4 regions of the Actinomadura miaoliensis genome follow, and region 3 is predicted to be linked to each of the others. Evidence: riboswitches for the same ligand, from Rfam matches in the RefSeq annotation. Region 3 holds a riboswitch; each other region holds the start of a gene.
What was found. Region 3 has a riboswitch for cobalamin ahead of cobN (cobaltochelatase subunit CobN). Riboswitches for the same ligand answer to the same signal wherever they lie in the genome.

Region 1 (4,207 bases), on a different contig from region 3:
CATCGTCCAAGTGGTGCCCGCCATCCCGCCGAGCATCCAGCGCAGCGCCGCCTGGGTCTTGTGGGGGTCGCCGGAGGTGACGATCAGGAAGCTGGCGGCGGCCGACAGCACCTCGGCCGTCGCGACCCCGGCCAGCACGAGCCGGACCGTCGTCATGCGCCCGCCCGAGCGAGCCAGCAGGTACACCGCGACTAGGGCCGTCAACGCCCCCGCGAACGCCGCCACCGGCAGCGAGAACACGCCCAGCAACGTCACGTTGAACACCACGACCAGTACCGCGCCGACCGCCGCGCCCGAGGAGATCCCCAGCAGCATCGGGTCGGCCAGCGGGTTGCGCACGAGCGCCTGCAACGCCATCCCGCACACCGCCAGCCCGGCCCCGACCGCCCCGGCCAGCAGCACCCTCGGCAGCCGGACGTCGATGACGATCGTCTCGCGCACCGGTGTCCAGCCGGGATCGGCCAGCGCCGGATGCAACCGGTGCAGCAGGATGCCCCACACCTGACCGGCCGGAATGTTGATGGAGCCGATCGCGATCCCGGCCGTGGCCGCCGCCACCACCAGGCCGCCGAGCACGACCAGCACCAGCGCGTATGGCACCCGCGTCCGCCGGACGACCGACCTCTGTCCACCGCCTGCGGCCTGTGCGTCACCGGCCTCCCGCGCGGCGTGCGTCACCGGAAGCGGTCCGGGTGCAGTTGCCGGGCCAGCGACTCCACCGCCGACGGTACGCGTACGCCCAGCACGGTCGACGACAGCGGCAGCACCGCGAACCGCCGGTTCCTGATCGCCGGTACGTCCTTCAGCGCGGGGTTGTTCAGCAGGAACCGTTTCTTGTCGGCGACCGGCCGGTCGCCGTAGTCGTAGATGACGATCACTTCGGGGGCGCGGTCGGCCACCTGTTCGAAGGAGACGTCGCCGAACGTCTTGTCCAGGTCGGCGAACAGGTTCACGCCGCCGGCCCGCCGGATGATCTCGTTGCCGATGCCCGCGCCGCCGGCGGTGAAGGCGGTCCTGTCACCGCTGTCGTAGACGAAGACCTTGACCGGGGCGACCCCGGCGACCTCGGCCCTGACGGCGTCCAGCGTGCGGTGCAGTCCGGCGATCCGCTCCTCGGCCCGCTCCGGCACACCGAAGATCTTCGCGATGTTGCGGATCTCGGTGTCCATGGTGTCCACGGTCACCGGCCCGGACGCGCAGCCCTCGACGTTGAGGTAGGAGTTGATCCCGGCCTTGGCGAGGGCGTCGCGGCCGCGTCCCTCCTTGGCGTCGTAGGTGCCGGCGAAGCCCCCGTAGACGAAGTCCGGCTCGGCAGCGAGCAGCGTCTCGAAGGACGGATACTCCTTCGACATCACCTTGATGGAGTCGTAGGCCGCCCGGTACTCCGGCAGGATCTCGTCATCGAGGTATCCGGTGGCCACCATCGACTTCTGCAGCCCCAGCGCCAGCATGACCTCGGTCGCGTGCTGGTTCAGCGACACCGCACGTCGCGGGGGACGCAGGTAGGTGGTCTTCATCCCGCAGTTGGTCATCGTCACCGGGAACCCCGGCGCCGCCTCCCCGCCGGAGGCGCCACCGGTGCCGGTCGCCGAACCGCCACAGGCGGCGACCAGCGACACCGACGCCAGCACCCACGCGAGCAGCCACCGAGCGCTGCGCGTCATCGGGACCAGGCCCCCTCGGCGCAGGCGCGGCACAACGCCGTCACCAAGCTGAGAAGAGCACGACGGACAGGAACCGGCGTCGAGCCGGCCATGCGTGAACGCACGCGAGCACCCTCTCCTCCCTGGGGAAATCCGCCCCAGCTCCAACGAGGAGGCGACGAGGTGAGTCTCCTGGCTCTCGGGTCGATGCTCGCTCCGGCCTTCCCACCCGCAACGCGGGCAGTGGCGTCATCGGAGTCCGCTCGCCGATCACAGTGGCGGGACCGCGCCGGATTCGCACCGGCTTCCTCGTTCCGCCGTCGCCTACCCCCACATACTGCCATGACTTCAACGGCCGGTGTCGGCGGCTCGTTCAGCGGGACGCGGGGTCCCGCCGGGTGGCCTCCAGCAGGCGCCGGGTCTCGGGGTGCTGGGCGGTGTCGAGAGCGGTGGCGGGGAGGTCGTCGACGACGCGGCCCCGATGCAGGGTGATGACGCGGTCGGCGACGCGGCGGGCGACGCGCAGGTCGTGGGTGACCAGAACGATGGTCAGGCCGTGATCGCGGCGCAGGTCGGTGAGCAGCCGCAGGATGCGCTCCTGCGCCAGGACGTCCAGGCCGCTGGTGGGTTCGTCGGCGAGCAGGACGTGCGGGCGCTGGGCGAGGGCGCGGGCGATGGCGACGCGCTGGCATTCGCCACCGGACAGGGTGGCGGGGCGACGTGCGGCCAGGGCGGGGTCGAGGCCGACGTAGCGCAGCAGGTCGTCGTCGTAAGGGCCGGCTTGGGCGATCACCTGGCGGACGGTGTGGCGGGGGTCGAAGGACGCGAGCGGGTCCTGGAAGATCAGTCCGGTGCGGCGCCGGACGGCGCGTCGTCCACGGCCGGGCAGGGCCCACACGTCACGGCCGTCGCGCAGGACGGTCCCGTGGTCGGGGCGGTCGAGCGCGGCGAGGGCGCCGATGAGGGTGGACTTGCCGGAGCCGCTGCGGCCGACGATGGCCACGGCCTCGCCGGGGGCGATGTCGAGGTCGACGTCGTCCAGCGCGACGGTGCGGCGCCGGCGTGACCGCAGTACCCGCCGCACGCCTTGGAGGGCGAGGCCGCCTTCGGTGGAGGGCTCGGCCGCCGGTGGGACGGGACGCGGCGCAGGGGCCGCTTCGGCGGCTTCGAGCAACCGGCGGGTGAGGTCGGTGCGGGGAGCGGCGAAGATCTTGGGGGCCGGGCCGTGTTCGAGGACGCGGCCGTGGTGGAGGACGGCGATGTCGTCGGCCCAGCGGGCGGCGGCGGCCAGGTCGTGGGTGATGAGCAGGACGGCGCGGTCGCGGGCCTGGGCGCGCACCAGGTCCAGGACGCCGGCCTGGGTGACGGGGTCCAGGGCGGTGGTGATCTCATCGGCGATGAGCACGGGGGGCCGGTGGACGGTGGCCAGGGCGAGGGCGACGCGCTGTGCCTGGCCGCCGGACAGCTCGAACGGGTGGGCGGCGGCCAGGGCCGGGTCCAGGTCGACGCGGGCCAGTGCCTCGTCGGGGTCGCCGGTCCGGTGAGCGCGTACGGTCTCGGTGAGGTGCCGCCGCACGGTGATGGTGGGGTTGAGCGAGGCCAGGGCGTTCTGGAACGCGTATCCCACGTCGCGGCCGGGCACAGGAGGCCGGCCGTCGACCAGCACGGTGCCCCGGTAGGGGTGCAGCCCGGCGATGGCGCGTGCGGTGAGGGTCTTGCCGCTGCCGCTCGGCCCGACCAGCGCCAGCACGCGGCCGGTGGGCACGGTGAGGTCGACGCCGTGCACGACACGGCGGCCGGGGACCTCGACGGTGAGTCCGGTGACGGCGAGTCCCCGGTGCTCGGCTGTGGAGGTCACCAGGTCCTGCCTTCCTCCGGGCCGGCGATGGCGCCGGCGATGACGTTGACGGCGATGATGGTGGCCACGACGGCGGCGGCCGGGATGGCGACGGTGTACCACTCGCCGGTGAGAAGGTGGGACTGGGCCTCGGTGAGCAGGTTGCCCCAGCTGGGCCGGTTGGGCGGGATGCCCAGGCCGAGGAAGCTGAGGGTGGATTCGGTGAGGATGGCGTGCCCGACCTCGAACGCGGCGACGGAGGCGACCGGGGGCAGCGCGCCGGGCAGCAGGTGCCGCCACAGCACCTGCCATCGGGACAGGCCGAGGGCGTAGGCGGCGCGGACGTACAGGCGCCGGCGGCGGGTGCGCAGCTCGGCGCGGACGATCAGGGCGACCGGCATCCAGCTCGTCAGCGCGATCGCCGCGATCACCAGGCCCATGGACGGCCCGGCGACGGCGGCCAGGGCCAGCACGATGACCAGCAGCGGCAGCGCCAGCAGCACGTCGGCGATCCGCGCGATCAGCCCGTCCAGCCAGCGCGGGGCGATGGCCGCCAGGCCGCCGACCAGCATGCCGAGCCCGACGGTGACCGCCGCGGCGGCCAGCCCGACCAGCAGGGAGGTGCGGGCGCCGTAGAGCATGCGGGCCAGCAGGTCGCGGCCGAGCAGGTCGGTGCCCAGCGGGTGACCGGCCGAGCCGGGCGGCAACGAGGTCGCGGACGTGTCGG
Region 2 (4,207 bases), on a different contig from region 3:
ACGATGAGGTGCGCGGAATCCTCGGGGGACAACGCCGCCTCGACGATGCGATCGAAGCGACGCCTGTGTACGCCTGTTTCCTCTGCGCTTTCGACGTAAACGTCACCCATGGTGCCTTCGACGTAGGCGATATCGGGGTCTGCCGGGTCCGGAAAGGAAAGGATCGTGAACCGCCCGTCGAGCCCCGCGTGCTCGCCCGCGCCGTACGGCAGCACCTGCACCGTCACGCGGGGTCGTTCCGCCATCACGGCCAGTGCCCTGAGCTGGGCGTTCATCACCGGAGCCCCGCCGATCGGCCGGTGCAGCACCGCCTCGTCCAGCACCACGTGCAGCAGCGGCGCGTTCGGCCGTTCGAGCAACTTTTGCCGTACCTTGCGCGCGACGATGCGGCGTTCGATCTCCGTGGACCCGGGCAGCATCCGCCCGGCGGTGATCACCGCGCGGGCGTACTCCTCGGTCTGCAGCAGCCCGTGCACCAGCTGCGGGTCCCAGGTGCGGATGTCGGACGCCTCGTCCTCGAGCGCGACGTAACTTCCGGCGAAAACGTCGGCGTAAGCGGTCCACCAGCCGCGCTGGCCCGCCTCGCGCGCCAGCGTCATCAGGGCGTCCCGGTCGGGGCTGGGCACCCCGTACAACTCCAGCATCCGGGCGACGTCGCCGACCTTCGGCCGGGTCTGCCCCGTCTCCACCCGCGACACCGTGGCCCGGGACCAGTCGAGCCGGTCCGCCACGTCCTGCAACGTCAGGCCCAGTTCCTCGCGCAGCCGGCGCAGTTCCCGGGCCAGGCGACGACCTCGTACGGTCGGCCGATATGTCATGAGGGCAGAGTCTGTCGTTTCGGTCGGCACCTCTCAACGCGATTGCCGAAGCCGGTAAGGGCAATCTCGCCAACGGTGTTGCGCAAATGAGATTCTCACGCGAGGCTCATGGAAGTGTAACCACAGGGGGACCCACAGTAACGGGACGATTGATGACCGCGTAGTCGGCCGAGACCTTTCGATCGCGGGGAGGGCCCGTGCACAGCTCGTCAGAACTCATCCATGACACCTCGCCGCCGCGCGCGGTGCCGACCGAGGAGCCCGGCATCCGCGCGGGCTGGGCCTGGTCCCTGCCGCGCGGCCCGGCGTGCGCCCGCCATGCCAGGACGCTGCTGGCCGACGCGCTCGCCGAGCTGGGGGTGCCCCGCGACCCGATCGCCGACGCCAAGCTGATGGTGAGCGAGCTGGCCACCAACGCCTACCAGCACGCCGCCGATTACGGCCCGCATGAATTGTGGCTGGCGGTCGATGACGACGCGCGGCCCCCCGCGGAGGTCCGCTGCGCGGTGTTCGACGCCTTCGTCGACGCCCGGCTGCCCGGCTATTCGTGGACGTCCGGTGACTGCGGCCGGGGCCTGAGCATCGTCGCCGAGATGTCGCAGGGCCGCTGGGGGCTGCTGCACACGCTGTCGCGTCTGGGGACGCCCGTGCCGGGCAAGGCGGTGTGGTTCGTCGTGCCCACCCGTGTCGCCTGACGCCCCGGCCCCCTGACGCCCCGGCCGTCCCGCGACCGGACGTTGGGCATTTCACGTGGTCGCCGCTTGGGTGGTTCCGGGTGGTATGTCATGCTGTGCAGTCGACGGACGCGGAGGAACCCGGTGTGAATCCGGGGCTGTGCCCGCAACTGTGACCGGGGAGTTCTCCCCCCGCGCAAGGCCACGGCGGCGACGCTGGAAGGCCGGGGGAGCGGTGCCGTCCCTGACCGGGACCGGTGCCGGAACGTCGATCCGGGAGCCAGGAGACTCCGGCCGTCGCAGCTGACCGCCACGGGCGTGGACACCCGAGGGGAAGGATGATGAGGCATGCCCCGTCTGATGGGCCGATGAGCCGCCCGGCCGCCGATGGGGGGACGACCCCCCGCACCCCCCACACTCACCGCTACCCCTTCTCCGCCGTCGTCGGGATGACCGATCTCAAGCTCGCGCTGCTGGTCAACGCGGTGTCGCCGGGTGTGGGCGGGGTGCTGGTGCGCGGCGAGAAGGGCACCGCCAAGTCGACGATCGTGCGGGCGCTCGCCGGGTTGCTGCCGCCGGTGCGGGTGGTGGACGGCTGCCGGTTCTCCTGCGACCCCGACGCCCCCGACCCCGGCTGCCCCGACGGCCCGCACACCGGGCACGACGCGCGGCGACGGCCCGCCCGCCTGGTGGAGCTGCCCGTCGGCGCGTCCGAGGACCGGCTCACCGGCTCGCTCGACATCGAACGGGCGCTCACCGAGGGCGTGAAGGCGTTCGAGCCGGGCCTGCTCGCCGCCGCGCACCGCGGGGTGCTGTACGTCGACGAGGTGAACCTGCTGCACGACCACCTGGTCGACCTGTTGCTGGACGCCGCCGCGATGGGCGAGTCGTACGTCGAGCGCGAGGGCGTGTCGGTGCGGCACGCGGCGCGGTTCCTGCTGGTCGGCACCATGAACCCGGAAGAGGGCGAGCTGCGCCCGCAGCTGCTGGACCGCTTCGGGCTCACCGTCGAGGTCGCCGCCACCCGCGACCCGGACGAGCGCGCCGAGGTGGTGCGGCGCCGGCTGCGCTTCGAGGAGTCCCCGGCCGCCTTCGCCGCCGCGTGGGCCGACGAGGAGGCCGCGCTGGCCGCCCGGATCGCCGCCGCGCGCGACCGGCTGCCCGGGGTGGAGCTGACCGACGCGGCGCTGCGCCAGATCACGGCCGTGTGCGCCGCGTTCGAGGTGGACGGGCTGCGCGCCGACCTGGTGACCGCGCGGGCCGCGATCGCGCTGGCCGCCTGGCACGGCCGTACCGCGGTGAGCACCGAGGACGTGCGCACGGCGGCGCGGCTGGCCCTGCCGCACCGGCGCCGCCGCGACCCGTTCGACGCCCCCGGCCTCGACACGCGCAAGCTGGACGAGGTGCTCGACGAGCACGACGACCGGCCCCCCGAGCCCCCCGACGGCGACGGCCCGCCCCCGCCCGGAGGCCCCGGCGGTGGCGGGCTGCCCGACACGTCCCCCGACACGTCCCCCGATGCACCGTCGCCGGAGACCCCGGAGGCGGGCGGCGCCGACGGCGGTTCGGGTGCGGGCGGTTCGGGTGGCGCCGGTCCGCGGCGCGAGGACGAGCCCGCGCCCGCCGACGCCGCCTACAGGCCGCGCCTGTTCACCGTCCCGGGCACCGGCACCGGCGCGCCCGGCCGCCGCTCGAAGGCGCGCAGCCCGCACGGCCGCGTCTCCGGCGCCCGTCCCGGCTCGCGCGGCCTGCATCTGACCGCCACGCTGCGCGCCGCCGCCCCGTACCAGCGCGCCCGCGGCCGTACCGGGCCCGGCCTGGTCGTCGCGGCCGAGGATCTGCGCGAGGCGGTGCGGGACGGACGCGAGGGCAACCTCGTGCTGTTCGTCGTCGACGCCAGCGGGTCGATGGCCGCGCGGCAGCGGATGCGCGCGGTGAAGGGCGCGGTGCTCAGCCTGCTGCTGGACGCCTACCAGCGCCGCGACAAGGTGGGCCTGATCACCTTCCGGGGACGGGACGCCACGCTGGTGCTGCCGCCCACCTCGTCGGTCGAGGCGGGGGCGCGCCGCCTGGAGCGGCTGCCCACCGGCGGCCGCACACCGCTGACCGCCGGGCTGCTGCGCGCCGCCGAGGTGCTGCGCGTCGAGCGGCTGCGCGATCCGTCCCGGCGTCCGCTGCTGGTCGTGGTGACCGACGGCCGCGCCACCCACGGCCCCGATCCGGCCGCCGCCGCGGCCCGGCTCGGCGACGTGGCCTCCGTCGTGGTCGACTGCGAGTCGGGGCCGGTGCGCCTGGGGCTGGCGGCCGAGCTGGGCGGGCGGCTGGGCGCGGAGGTCGTCCGGCTGGAGCACCTGGCCGCCGGGTCCCTGGCCGGAGTCGTCCGGGGCGCCAGGACGGCGCCCGACCGCAGCGCCTGGAGAAGGGGAGCCTAGGCATGCCGCAGGGGAAGCCGGAGCAGGTGCCCGACGACGGGCTGACGACGCGGCAGCGCCGCAACCGGCCGCTGGTGATCGTGCACACCGGGCCCGGCAAGGGCAAGTCGACCGCCGCGTTCGGGCTGGCGCTGCGGGCCTGGAACCAGGGCTGGCCGATCGGGGTGTTCCAGTTCGTCAAGTCCGCCAAGTGGCGCATCGGCGAGGAGCGGGCGCTGCGCGTGCTCGGCGACAGCGGCGAGGGCGGCCCGGTCACGTGGCACAAGATGGGCGAGGGCTGGTC
Region 3 (4,207 bases):
GGGCGGCGACGATCTGGCTGCGGGAGGCGAAGTCGCGGCGGCCGCCGGTGACGGCGTGGGCGATGAAGCCGAAGACCGCCCCGAACACCGCGCCGATGACGATGCCGCCGACCAGCAGCGACGGCACGGCGCCGTGGTTCCTGGTGAACAGGGTCAGCAGCAGCCCCATGAGCAGGCCGAACCAGGCGCCGCTGCCCGCTCCGGCCAGGGCGGCGCGGCCCTTGGTGAGACGGCCGAGGACGGTCTCGACCATCTTCAGGTCGGAGCCGATGATGGCCGTCCGCTCCACCGGGAACTTCTCGTCCGACAGGAAGTCGACCGCCCGCTGGGCTTCCGCGTAGGTGCTGTAGGACCCGACGACCGGCCGGTCGGTGTTCGGTATCGGTTGCGTGTTCATGTGCGTCCGTCCTCGTATCCGCGGTGTTGCCGCATGCACTACCCACGGCCACGCGGGGCGCACCTGCCGAAGGTCCCGACGTCCCCGGCGATCAGCGGGGGTGGGCCTGGGACGGGGCGCCGGCGGGCTGGGAGCCGAAGGCGGTCAGGAAGCGGTCGCGGAACTCGTTCATCGGCCAGACGGGGGACCGCGGGGCGGGTTTGAGGCCGTCCTGCCAGCCCCAGCCGGAGATCTGGTCCAGCACCTTGGCGTCGCGGGCGACGATGGTGATCGGGACGTCCCGGCTCGCGCCCTCGCCCGTGATCACCGGGGCGGGCTGGTGGTCGCCGAGGAAGACCAGCACGAGATCGTCGTCGCCGTAGGTCTCCACGTAGGAGATGAGGGTGTTCAGCGTGTACTCGATGGACTTGCGGTACTCGCCCCGGATGCGGTCGTTGGGCGGCCACTGGGCCTTCTTCAGGCTCATCCCGCCCTGGCCGTTGAAGATCGACCCGTCGCCGACCTGGTTCCAGTCGACGAGGCGGGGGACGGCGGCCCAGGGCGCGTGGCTGGACACCAGCGCGGTCTCGGCCATGACGGGCGTGTCCCGGTCCCTGCGTTCGCGTTCGACGCGCTGGAAGAACGACAGGGTGTACTGGTCGGGCATGGTGGCGTACGCCCAGCGCGGCCCCCGGTACCCCAGGGTGCGGTTGTCGTAGACCTGGTCGTAGCCGAAGAACCGGCCCTCCGGCCAGGCCCGGATGATGGCGGGCATGAGGCCGACCGTCCGCCACCCGGCCCGGCCGAAGGCGCGGTTGAGCGTCAGCCGGTCGCCGGCGACGAGGTTGCGGTACCGCTGCTGGTTGTCGATCCACAGGCCGGACAGCAGCGTGGCGTGGGCCAGCCAGCTTCCCCCGCCCACCGTGGAGGAGGTGAGCCAGGCGCTGCGCGCCCCGAACCCGGCCTTGCGCAGGCGCTCGCCGCCGGAGTCGAGCACCGCGCCGACCTGGGCGGAGAACTCCGGGTCCTCGACGGCGTCGCGTCCGTAGCTCTCCACGAAGGCGACCAGCACGTCCTTGCCGCGCAGGCCGGTCAGCAGCCGGTCGCCCGGCGTGGCGCGGAAGCCGTCCACGGCGGCCTGCCGGGCGAACACCTCCTTGTCGTGCAGGCCGCTGCGCACCTTGAGCGCGCGGTTGTAGGCGAGCTTGGCGGTGCCGGAGGACGCGACCGGCACCCCCGGGACGAGCTGCGCGCCGAACACGACGCCCACCGTCCACACCGCCCACAGCACCACGACGGCGCGGGCCGCCCCGGTGTCGTGCCGGGCCGCGACGCCCGCCAGCCGCACCGCCGCCAGCGCCATGACGGCGATCACGCCGACGGCCAGCACCACCGCTCCGGTCAGCACCGCGACGCCGCCGGCCCCGCCGTACTCGCCGGTGAAGAACTCCAGGCCCGCGTCGACGAACGCCCAGTCCAGCACCGGGTCCCACGGCCGGACCAGCACCTGGTAGAAGCCCATGTCGACGACCTTCACGACGAGCAGCGCGCCGAGGGCGGCGCCGCCGAGCCCCGCCGCGATCCGCCGGGCCCGCCCGCGCAGGGCCAGGACGAGGACCACGCCGAGGACGCCCTCGATCGGCACCCGCGCGAACGCGCCGGGCGTGAGCCTGTTCAGGTGGTTGGGCGTGAGCAGGGCGAAGGCGACCAGCAGGAACGCCAGGACGGTGACCGTCCGCGACCAGACGCGGTGCCGGCGCAGCATGGCGAACGCGCCCCGCTCGCGGGACGGGGCGCCTTCCGGCGTCGTCGCGTCGCCGTCCGCCGTCGCCGTCTCCCGAGGGGAAGGCGTGAAGAGAGACACGAGGGGGTCCTCCCATACGCAGCCTGCTGACCACTGTCGCGCATGCCGGCTCGCAGGGAAGGCCGGTCCGCGCTGCCCACCCTGTGTACGGCGGCTCTGGGGCGCCGGTTCAGTCACGGCTACGATGGCGGCCGACGGTAGGGGAGGAACCCGGTGCGAATCCGGGGCTGTCCCGCAACTGTGACCGGGGAGTCCGCCTCCACACAGGGCCACGGCGTACGCGCTGGAAGGCCGGGGGCCGTGACGTCGATCCGGGAGCCAGGAGACTCCGCGCCGTCGTGACCTCGTCACCGAGCCGGGGCGCGGACCCCGGAGGAGGCCCTGCCGATGCGTGTTCTGCTGCTGTCCACCGCCGACACCGAACTGCTCGCCGCCCGCGCGGCCGACGCGGGCTACGTGACGGCCAACCCGGTGCGGCTCGCCGCCGAGGAGGTCGACCGGCTCGCCGAGGGCGCCGACGTCGTCGTCGTGCGGCTGCTGGGCGGGCGCAAGACCTGGCCGGAGGGCGTCGAGCGGCTGCGCCGCGGCGGCCTGCCCGTGGTGTTCCTCGGCGGCGAGGCCGATCCGGACGCCGAGCTGATGGGCCTGTCCACCGTCCCCGCCGGGGTGGCGGCCGAGGCGCTGGGCTACCTGCGCGAGGGCGGCGTCGCCAACCTCAGGGAGCTGGCGCGCTTCCTGTCGGACACCGTGCTGCTGACGGGGGAGGGCTTCGCGCCGCCGGTCGCGATGCCGTCGTACGGGGTGCACGGGTCGTACGGGCTCGACCCGGCCCGTCCCACGGTCGGCGTCGTCTTCTACCGCGCGCACGAACTGTCGGGCAACACCGCGTTCGTCGACGTGCTGTGCCGGAAGATCGAGGAGAAGGGCGGCAACGCGCTGCCGGTGTTCTGCGGGTCGCTGCGCGGCGCCGACGCCGGCCTGCTCGACCTGCTCAAGCAGGCCGACGCGCTGGTCGCCACCGTGCTGGCGGCGGGCGGGACGGTCGCGTCGCAGGCCAGTGCGGGCGGCGACGAGGAATCGTGGGACGCGGGCGCGCTGGCGACCCTGGACGTGCCCGTCGTGCAGGGCCTGTGCCTGACCACGCCCCGCGCCGCCTGGCAGGAGTCGGATGGGGCGCTGTCGCCGATGGACGCGGCCATGCAGGTCGCCATCCCCGAGTTCGACGGGCGCCTGATCTCCGTGCCGTTCTCCTTCAAGGAGGAGGGCCCCGACGGCGTCCCGGTCTACGTGGCCGACGAGGAGCGGGCCGCGCGCGTCGCCGGGATCGCCGTGCGGCACGCGCGGCTGCGGCACGTGCCGAACGAACGCAAACGCGTCGCGATCGTGCTGTCGTCGTACCCCACCAAGCACTCGCGGGTCGGCAACGCCGTCGGGCTCGACACGCCCACCTCGGCCGTGCGGCTGCTGCGCGACATGGCCGCCGCGGGCTACCGGCTGGGCGACGACGGCACGTACTGGAGCGACCCCGACACCGGCGACGCGCTCATCCACGCGCTGATCGCGGCGGGCGGCCACGACGTGGAGTGGCTCACCGAGGAGCAGCTGCGCAACGCCCCGGCGCGGGTGCCCCTCGACGCCTACCGCCGCTGGTTCGAGGCGCTGCCGGAACCGCTGCGCGAACGCGTCCGCGAGCACTGGGGCGAGCCGCCCGGCGACCTGTACGTGGACGGAGACGACATCGTCCTGGCGTCGCTGCGGTTCGGGAACGTCGTGCTGATGATCCAGCCGCCGCGGGGCTTCGGCGAGAACCCGGTGGCGATCTACCACGACCCGGACCTGCCGCCGTCCCACCACTACCTGGCCGCCTACCGCTGGCTGGACGAGGAGTTCGGCGCCGACGCGGTCGTGCACCTCGGCAAGCACGGCACGCTGGAATGGCTGCCCGGCAAGGGGCTCGGCCTGTCGGCGGAGTGCGCGCCCGACGGCGTGCTGGGCGACCTGCCGCTGGTCTACCCGTTCATCGTCAA
Region 4 (4,207 bases), on a different contig from region 3:
GGGAAGTGGTCGGGGTGCAGCACGCCGCGCGCCGCGCGCGTCCGGTCGAACGCCGGGTGGGCGCCCAGTTCCTCGGCCAGGTCCGCGGAGGTGTTGTAGGCGGCCAGCGCGATCTCCTCGGCGATGGCGGTGGACAGCTCCAGCGCCTCGGGCGAGTCGAACGGCAGCCGCAGCGTGAAGAACACGTCCGCCAGGCCCATCACGCCCAGCCCGACCGGACGCCACTCGGTGTTGGTCGCGGCCGCCTCCGGGGTGGGGTAGTAACCGCGGTCGATGGTCCGGTCCAGGAACCGGACGGCCACGCGCACGGTCTCGCGCAGCCGGGCGAAGTCGAAGCCGTCCGGGGTGACGTGGCGGGCCAGGTTCACCGAACCCAGGTTGCAGACGGCGGTCTCGGTGTCACTGGTCACCTGGAGGATCTCGGTGCACAGGTTCGACAGGTGCACCACGTTGCCGGGCTCGGCCGTCTGGTTGCAGGTCCGATTGGCCGGGTCCTTGAAGACCATCCAGCCGTTGCCGGTCTCGGCGAGCGTGCGCATCATGCGGCCGTACAGGCGGCGCGCCGGGACCTGCCGCACGTAACGGCCCTCGGCCTCGGCCCGGCGGTAGGCGGCGTCGAAGTCCTCGCCCCACAGGTCGGTGAGCTCGGGCACCTCCTTGGGGTCGAACAGCGACCAGTCGGCGTCGGCCTCCACCCGCCGCATGAACTCGTCGGGGATCCAGTTGGCCAGGTTCAGGTTGTGGGTGCGGCGCTGGTCCTCACCGGTGTTGTCGCGCAGCTCCAGGAACTCCTCGACGTCGGCGTGCCACGGCTCCAGGTACACGCAGGCCGCGCCCTTGCGGCGGCCGCCCTGGTTGACCGCCGCGACCGAGGCGTCCAGCGTCCGCAGCCACGGGACGATGCCGTTGGAGGTCCCATTGGTCCCGCGGATCAGCGACCCGCGGGAACGGATCCGCGACCAGGAGATCCCGATGCCGCCGGCGTACTTCGACAGCCGCGCGACCTGCCCGTACCGCTCGTAGATCGACTCCAGCTCGTCGCGGGGGGAGTCGAGCAGGAAGCACGACGACAGCTGCGGCCGGCGCGCGCCGGAGTTGAACAGCGTGGGCGAGGACGGCAGGTACTCCAGCCGCGACATCAGCCCGTACAGCCGGCCTGCCTCGGCGACGGTGTCGGCCAGCCCGCACGCCACGCGCATCAGGAAGTGCTGCGGGCGTTCGATGACCTTGCGCGTGTGCGGGTGACGCAGCAGGTAGCGGTCGTAGACCGTCCTCAGTCCGAAGTACTCGAACCGGTCGTCGGCGGTTTCGTCGACGAGCGCGTCCAGCTCGGCGGCGTGCGCGGCGACGAACGCCGCGATCGCGTCGTTGAGCAGGCCCTGCGCGTGCGCGAGACGCACCGAGGAGCTGAACGTGCCGACGCCCTCCCCGGCGGCCTCGTCCCGGATCAGCTCGGCGAGCAGCGCGGCCGCGACCCGGGACTGGCCGGGATCGGCGCCGACCCGCGCGGCGGCCTCCCGGACCGCCAGTTCGCGGTCGTCGACGGTGGCGGAAACAGTCATCTGCTCTCCCTCGGGCGACGCCCTTCGGGCACGCCGGAAGGAGGGCACGACGAACGCGCCCGCCCACCGGCGTTCCCTCGAGGCTCGTGGACCACTTACGGTCGCGGGCAGGTCTTCGGACTCGGGGGCACCCACCACGGACCTACCGGCCGTCGCTTCCCAGGCCGTGCGGCCCAGTGCTCTGTGACGGCTTTCGTTCCCCTTCACCGCTGCGGGGCAGTCCCGGATTCGCACCGGGTTCCCTCTCGCGCCACCCCGTGAGGGGCGGACCCGCAACACCTGGAACTCTACATCTAGTGGCAGGAGTGAATGCAACCTCTAGATGTTGTGGGAGTGTCGCCAGAGACGGCGCGACGGAACGTCCGCGACCCGCGACGCTGCGGCGCCGACCGCCCAGCCGCATGCTCGGGCCGGCGCGGCGGCAGCAGCCCGTGGCCGTCACCAGGTCGGGCAGGCGCGGCGCGGCCCACCGGGCGCCCGAACCGCGGCGCGTCAGCGCGCCCTGGCGACCGTCAGCAGCGCGGCGGCGTCTTCGACGGCTTCCAGGCCGTGCCGGGCGGGCGGCACGATCAGCAGGTCCCCGGTCATGCCCTCCCATGTGGTGTCACCGCTGTGCAGCCGCACCCGACCGCGCAGCACCAGCACCGTCGCCTCACCCGGGTTCTCGTGCTCGGCCAGCGAAGCGCCGGCGCGCAGTGCGATGAGGGTCTGACGCAGGGTGTGCTCGTGGCCGCCGTAGACGGTCTCGGCACTGCGGCCCGCCGGTGACGCCGCCGCGCGTTCCATGTGCTCGCGCACCCGGGCGTCAAGGGAAATCTTCTGCATGAGGTTGCCCTGCCGTTTCCGTGTCAGTAGCGGACGCCGATGCGGCGCCGACGGCGCCCGGCTCGGTGCGATGCGCTGCAACGCGGCTGCGCTAGGAGATGTAGGGCCGCCACAGATACCACAGGGAGGTCGGGGCACTCGGGCCGACGGGCCGACGACGGAGTCGTGCAGGGGGTCGTCAGGAGCCGGCCTCGTCGGTGCGGGCGCCGGCGAGGACGGCGTCCAGCAGCCCCGGATAGCGGGCGTCCAGGTCTTCCCGGCGCAGGGTCAGCAGGTTCTCCCGGCCTGAGGGCTCCTGGATGATCACGCCGCCCTCGCGGAGCACGCGCCAGTGGTGGGTCATCGTCGACTTGGCCGTGATGCCCAGCTCGGCCAGCACGCTGCCGCAGTTGTGCTCACCGCCGCCGTCCAGCACACGGACGGCGGCCAGCCGCACCGGGTGGCCCAGTGCCGACAGCACCGCGTCGATGCGGATCTGGTCGCGGTCCGGATGACGGTACCTCATTGTCCCATCGTACGTTGATAGTCGAACAATCGCCCGGATTCCCTTGCCTCACCATACGAATGTACGTAATTATTCGTACGGTCGTACTCGTCGGCGGGCTCGTCCGCCGGCCCGTTTCCCTCCAGACCCCGAAGGGTGTCCTCTGGCATGTCCGCTGTTCCGAGGCCGGCCGCAGGCCGGCGACTGGGCTGGATCCTGACCCTGCTGGCGCTCGCGCAAGTGGTCTACTCGCTGGACCTCAACATCGTGTTCGTCGCGCTCCCCGAGATCGGCGCGGAGCTGGGCTTCCCCGGCCAGACCCAGCAGTTGGTGGTCAGCGCCTACGTGGTGTTCGCCGGCGGGTTCCTCCTGTTCGGCGGCCGTGCGGCCGACCTGCTGGGCCGCCGCCGCGTCTTCGTGTTCGCCCTTGCCCTCTATGCCGTCTCGTCGCTGGCCGGCGGCCTCGCGCCGTCACCCGCCACGATCGTCGTGGCGCGGGCGGTGCAGGGGATCGGCGGCGCCCTGCTGCTGCCGTCCACCCTGTCACTGATCAACACGTTGTTCGCCGAGGGGCCGCAGCGCAACCGGGCGCTGGCGGTCTGGGGTGGCGCGGGTGCGAGCGGCCTGACCATCGGGGCGCTGCTCGGCGGTGTGCTGACCGAGCACTTCGGCTGGCCCGCCGTCTTCTACGTCAACGTGCCGCTGGCCGCTCTCGTGGCGCTGGCCGCGTTGGCGGTGATCCCGCCCGACCCGGCCGGCAGGCAGCGGCGGCGGTTCGACCTGCCCGGCTCGCTGACCGTCACCGCGGGTGCCACGCTGCTGGTGTTCGCCCTGGTCCAGGGGCCCGAGCAGGGCTGGACGAGTCCGCTGGTGATCGGCGCGTTCGTGCTGGCCGCCGGGCTGCTGGCGGCGTTCGCGGCCATCGAGGGGCGCAGCGCCGATCCGCTCATGCCGTTCCGGCTGTTCCGCAACCGCAGCCTGACCGGCGGCATGATCATCACGTTCATCTACATGGCGACATTCGGCGTGCTGCCCTACTTCCTGACCGTGCTCATGCAGAGCGTGCACGGCTACAGCGCGCTGCAGACCGGACTGGCCTTCCTGGTCCCCTCACTGGCGATCGCCACCGGCACACAACTCGGCGAGCGGCTGACCACCCGGATCGGCCTGCGCACGACACTGCTGATCGGCTTCGCGATCGGGGTCGTCGGCACGGCCGGCATGGCGATCGGCTTCGACACCGATGCCGGCTACGGACGGCTGGTGCCCGGGCTCATCGTCTCCGGCGTCGGCCAGGGCATCGTCTGGACGGCGATGTGGATCGCCGCCGCGACCG

Region 1: it holds a riboswitch for cobalamin, as region 3 does, so the genes downstream of both, ABD811_RS02045 (ABC transporter substrate-binding protein) here and cobN (cobaltochelatase subunit CobN) in region 3, are expected to answer to the same signal.
Region 2: it holds a riboswitch for cobalamin, as region 3 does, so the genes downstream of both, ABD811_RS26065 (putative cobaltochelatase) here and cobN (cobaltochelatase subunit CobN) in region 3, are expected to answer to the same signal.
Region 4: it holds a riboswitch for cobalamin, as region 3 does, so the genes downstream of both, ABD811_RS06010 (ribonucleoside-diphosphate reductase subunit alpha) here and cobN (cobaltochelatase subunit CobN) in region 3, are expected to answer to the same signal.

What each region holds. Positions count from the first base shown of each region.
Region 1 covers NZ_BAAAZG010000001.1:430,603-434,809, forward strand. The annotation lists gene ABD811_RS02040 (FecCD family ABC transporter permease) at 1-600, opposite strand, end outside; gene ABD811_RS02045 (ABC transporter substrate-binding protein) at 675-1,664, opposite strand; cobalamin riboswitch at 1,809-1,993, opposite strand; gene ABD811_RS02050 (ABC transporter ATP-binding protein) at 2,017-3,501, opposite strand; gene ABD811_RS02055 (ABC transporter permease) at 3,498-4,207, opposite strand, start outside.
Region 2 covers NZ_BAAAZG010000039.1:128,496-132,702, reverse strand. The annotation lists gene ABD811_RS26075 (helix-turn-helix domain-containing protein) at 1-848, opposite strand, end outside; gene ABD811_RS26070 (ATP-binding protein) at 1,016-1,513, shown strand; cobalamin riboswitch at 1,628-1,782, shown strand; gene ABD811_RS26065 (putative cobaltochelatase) at 1,942-3,924, shown strand; gene cobO (cob(I)yrinic acid a,c-diamide adenosyltransferase) at 3,927-4,207, shown strand, end outside.
Region 3 covers NZ_BAAAZG010000037.1:8,625-12,831, reverse strand. The annotation lists gene ABD811_RS24600 (YflT domain-containing protein) at 1-397, opposite strand, end outside; gene ABD811_RS24595 (alkaline phosphatase family protein) at 489-2,240, opposite strand; cobalamin riboswitch at 2,384-2,509, shown strand; gene cobN (cobaltochelatase subunit CobN) at 2,568-4,207, shown strand, end outside.
Region 4 covers NZ_BAAAZG010000002.1:330,169-334,375, forward strand. The annotation lists gene ABD811_RS06010 (ribonucleoside-diphosphate reductase subunit alpha) at 1-1,562, opposite strand, end outside; cobalamin riboswitch at 1,652-1,851, opposite strand; gene ABD811_RS06015 (cupin domain-containing protein) at 2,055-2,387, opposite strand; gene ABD811_RS06020 (ArsR/SmtB family transcription factor) at 2,566-2,892, opposite strand; gene ABD811_RS06025 (MFS transporter) at 3,040-4,207, shown strand, end outside.